Regions from separate parts of the Gracilibacillus sp. JCM 18860 genome, predicted to be linked through region 1. Evidence: riboswitches for the same ligand, from Rfam matches in the RefSeq annotation. Region 1 holds a riboswitch; the other holds the start of a gene.

The links. Region 1 has a riboswitch for thiamine pyrophosphate ahead of thiW (energy coupling factor transporter S component ThiW). Riboswitches for the same ligand answer to the same signal wherever they lie in the genome.
Region 2: it holds a riboswitch for thiamine pyrophosphate, as region 1 does, so the genes downstream of both, thiD (bifunctional hydroxymethylpyrimidine kinase/phosphomethylpyrimidine kinase) here and thiW (energy coupling factor transporter S component ThiW) in region 1, are expected to answer to the same signal.

What each region holds. Positions count from the first base shown of each region.
Region 1 is NZ_AP043868.1:2,086,190-2,088,592, forward strand. Features, by position in the region: gene ACZ5R4_RS10515 (ring-cleaving dioxygenase) at 1-682, opposite strand, end outside; TPP riboswitch at 810-920, shown strand; gene thiW (energy coupling factor transporter S component ThiW) at 1,043-1,516, shown strand; gene ACZ5R4_RS10525 (DUF362 domain-containing protein) at 1,609-1,845, opposite strand; gene ACZ5R4_RS10530 (aldo/keto reductase) at 2,175-2,403, opposite strand, start outside.
Region 2 is NZ_AP043868.1:1,945,438-1,947,840, reverse strand. Features, by position in the region: gene ACZ5R4_RS09955 (CynX/NimT family MFS transporter) at 1-220, opposite strand, end outside; gene lepB (signal peptidase I) at 406-954, shown strand; TPP riboswitch at 1,019-1,127, shown strand; gene thiD (bifunctional hydroxymethylpyrimidine kinase/phosphomethylpyrimidine kinase) at 1,221-2,045, shown strand; gene thiM (hydroxyethylthiazole kinase) at 2,045-2,403, shown strand, end outside.

The sequences.
Region 1 (2,403 bases):
CACTTCCACGTCCAGGTCTTTCTTTCTGCAAATCTGAGCTTAGCTCTACATGCAATTCTGCCCCAGTTCCACCCTCTCCAGTTGAGAAAACTTCTACATCTGGCATCCCTTTATTACGAGAAGGGTAGCTTCCAACTTGGCGAAAACCTAATAATTCTGTTAATACTCGTGCAGTAGGGGAGATATCTGGAACGGTTAATTGAACAGGCCCAAGACCTGTAATCGCTTTGTCTTGTGGAACTGCACTATTTGTCCATGGAATACCAGAAGCTACCCCTTGGTTGGTCTGATCTGACACTAAAACTAATCGTTGGTTTTCATGATCACGAAATCGAATTACCTTTCTCCCAAATTGCTCTCCCATTCCCTCATGATTCACTTTAAATTGCCGAAAACGATCTAACCAATAGGCTAGAGCTTCATCATCTGGTACCCTTAAAGAAGTTTGTGAAATACTTTGATTCCCAGTATAGGTGTGTCCTGCTCTTGCTATTTCAAAAAAGGTAAGATCTGTACCAGGACTTCCTTGTTCATCGGCATAAAATAAATGATACATACTGGGGTCATCCTGGTTTACCGTTTTCTTTACTAATCTCATCCCAAGCACGTTAGAATAAAAACGATAATTGTCCTTAGCATTAGCAGTTATTGCTGATACATGATGGATACCTTTTAATTCCATGTAGTCACCCCTCCACGTTGTTCTATTCTACAATTATATGACAAAATATCTCGAATTCAAAGTAATTAGCATCACCTATTGACTTTTCACCCACTTATGATAAAATTTTCATTAAATTCTATACGTGTATAACTACTAGGGGTGCCAATGAATGGCTGAGAGAGAAGCACATGTGCTTTTCAACCCTTAAGGACCTGATCTGGTTTATACCAGCGGAGGGAAGTAGCTGATCTTACTATTGGTATGTGAAGCCAGGTCCATTTTGGAGCTGGCTTTTTATATTTTCCCTCTACTACCGTTTTCTATACACAAAAATAAGGGGAGAATATTGTGAAAAAAAGAACATTAATACTTACAACGATGGCAGTATATGTCGCGGTTGGAACGATTGGATCACAGTTTTTATGGTTTCCAACTGGCATCGCCAAAGCCTATCCTGTTCAACATGCCGTTAACGTGATGGCAGCCGTAACTCTAGGGCCAATTCCGGCTTTATTGATTGCATTTGTGATCGGTCTATTGAGAAATCTTCTTGGACTAGGTACACTATTAGCATTCCCAGGTGGGATGATTGGTGCATTACTTGCAGGAATTCTTTATCGACTAACAAGTAAGAAACAAATGTCAGCAGTTGGAGAAGTGATAGGTACAGGTGTTGTTGGTTCCTTTCTATCTGTCCCATATGCTTATCTTCTTATGGGCACTTCTGTTGGGGCACTTGCCTTCCTACCAGGCTTTTTAGTAAGTAGTGTCACTGGTGCTTTAATTGGACTTTTGATTCTATCAAAGATAAAAACTACGAATCTGTTACACCAACCACTTTCCTCTAAGTAAAGAAAATGCGACCATGCTTATGATGGTCGCATTTTGCTATTACTACGTTAGAAACTCGTCTTTTTTAACGAATAAGTTAGCTTTTTAATTTTCTAACGTGCAAAATATGCCTCTGCTTTTTCCAAGAAAACTTCCTGTTCAGGAGTAAGATCATACTCCTCTTCGATGGCATCCACTGGACAGACAGCTTTACATGCCCCACAGTCAATACACACATCAGGATCTATATAAAATTGATCTGGACCTTCTACAATACAGTCAACTGGACAAACAGTAGTACATTCACCAGCTTTTTCTGCCTGACAAGGTTCCGTTATTACAAAAGCCAATTCGAAACCCCCTTAAGTGTTTAAATCTATTAACTACGATATCTTATCTTCCTAGCATTTTGCAAGAAAAAGCGCCTGGGACAAAAGATTAGTAAGAAGGAAAAAATCCGAACGTTAATATTTCTGCACTGCAATCGCTTCGTCAAAATACTTCGCTTTCCGTGGGCACGGCGATCTGCTAACTTTGCAAAGAAAACCGCTTTGCAAAGTGGATCTTCAGCTCGTGCTGTTCCCACTGGAGTCTGCGTATTTTGACTACGCTTAGTCAGAATATTGTTCGGATTTTGATTCTCTCTATTTAGTTATGTCTCAGCGTCTTTCTTTTTTTATTATCTCTTATCAAAATCATCTGGGTCTGGTCCGATACGCTCTTCCTTATTCAGATCAGCAATTAATTTCATCTCTTCTTCTGATAATTCAAAATCGAACACATCGGCATTTTCATGAATACGATGTTGTTTCACCGATTTCGGAATTGTCACAACCTCTTTTTGTAGATCCCATCGTAAAATAACCTGAGCGGTTGATTTTCCATGATGCTTCGCAATTTTAGTTATC
Region 2 (2,403 bases), 140 kb from region 1:
TTCCAATTCGATTTGCTAACCTTGGTGCAATTGGAGACATGAAGGCAAATGCCAGTAGTGGTAGACTAGTAATGAACCCTACGCTCCAGTTACTAAGGGATAAATCATCACGAATCATACCTATTATAGGTCCAACCGATGTAATGGCAGGACGTAAATTGAAGGAAAGTATAATAATTCCAATGATTAAAAGCACTGTCTTTTTTTTAGTTAACTGCATTGATTTTCACCTGTTTCATAAGTTTTAATATCTATTCACATACAAATTATGTTAATATAATAGAAGAACACCTTATCTATCTTCGTAATTCATAGATAGAAAAATGGTAAGCTAATACCCTATAAAGGATAGCACAAAAACTTTATAAAAAAAATTTCCTTAGTTCAGACGAAAGAAGGTTACCTATGGATAACAAATTTATATCAGAATTACTCTCATGGTTAAAAGCACTATTAATAGCAGTAGTTATTGTTCTAGTTTGTCGCCATTTTTTATTCACTCCATCTATTGTTAAGGGTGAGTCCATGATGCCTAATTTACAGGATGGGGATCGCATTATTTTAAGTAAGATAAGTGAAATAGAGCGATTTGACGAAATAGCTTTCGAAGCCCCGGACTCTGAAGATAATTATGTTAAAAGAGTAATTGGTATTCCAGGTGATAGTATCGAAATGAAAAATGACCATTTATTCATAAACGGCAAGGAATATAAAGAAGATTACTTGACAGCATACAAAGAAACGCTACCTGAAGGGGAAAGCTTAACGAATGATTTTACCCTCTATAATTTGACAGGTGAAGAAACAGTTCCTGATGGGAAATTCTTTGTGCTTGGAGATAATCGTCGTGTGAGCAAGGATAGTCGCTCCTTTGGATTCATTGATGAGGAATCCATTATTGGAGATGTGAAAATGAGAATCTGGCCACTCGATTCGATTGGGTGGATCAACTAGACATATATATCGCTTTCTTGACAGAATGGAACTCACATGTTTTATTAGAATTAATTGAATACAAAAATTCCACTAGGGGTGCCATCGGAATGGCTGAGATAAGAATAGTTCTTCTTGATCCCTTTGAACCTGAACTAGTTAAAGCTGGCGGAGGGAAGTGGAGTCGGTCAAAAGTGATAGATTGATGTAATAAATAACCGCTCCATTTATATAAGGGGCGGTTTTTTTATTTCCCTTCATTTCGTAAAAAGAGAGGAGAAAGGTTTATGTCCAATCAAATAGTAAGTGCAGTAACGATAGCCGGTACAGATCCTTCTGGTGGTGCAGGGATCCAAGCAGATCTAAAAACATTTCAGGAAAGAGAAGTCTATGGAATGAGTGTCATTACATCGGTTGTCGCACAAAACACTAAGGGGGTAAAGGCAGTAGAGCATCTCCCCATTGATTTTATAGAAAAACAGTTTGATGCGGTATGGGAGGACATTACCCCACATGCCGTCAAGACTGGAATGATTGCTACCATTGAGATGATGGAGCTCATTGCAAAAAAACTTACAAACAGTAAAATCCCATTTGTTATTGATCCAGTGATGATTGCTAAAAGTGGTGATCCATTAATGGAAGAGAAGTCTCGCGAGGTTATTCGGGATATACTCCTACCACTTGCAACGGTTGTTACGCCAAACGTACCAGAAGCAGAGTTTCTAGTAGGTTTTTCCATCAACTCACAAAAGGACACTGAAAAAGCAGCCAAAGTGTTGGTCCATCAATTAGGGGCAAAAGCGGCTGTAGTGAAAGGTGGACATCTTGATGGCGATGCGAAGGATGTATTATATGATGGGGCTCAATTTGATTATTTCAGTACGAAAAGAATCGATACACCTCACACCCACGGAACAGGCTGTACGTTCTCAGCAGCCATTACGGCCGAGCTAGCTAAAGGTAAATCAATTAACGAAGCGGTGGGGCTTGGAAAAGAATTTATTACAGATGCTATTCAACATTCTCTGTTACTAGGCAAAGGGAATGGCCCAACTAATCATTGGGGATATCGACTAAAAGGATTACCAAATAGAGGAGAAATGGAATAATGAAGCTAACACAGATTCAACTATTGCGGGAAAAACAACCATTAATTCATAATATTACCAACCAAGTAGTGATGAACTTTACAGCAAATGGCTTATATGCAATAGGTGCATCACCTGTTATGGCGCATGCTAAAGAAGAAGTAGAGGAAATGGCTCAAATAGCGGATGCGGTCGTTTTAAATATTGGTACATTGACGCAAGATCAGGTGGATGCCATGATCCTTGCAGGTAAATCAGCTAATAAAGCGGGAGTGCCCGTCGTTTTAGATCCAGTAGGTGTAGGAGCAACTACATTTCGCACATCCTCTGCTTTAAGAATATTAGACGAAGTAGATGTAACGATTATAAGAGGAAATGC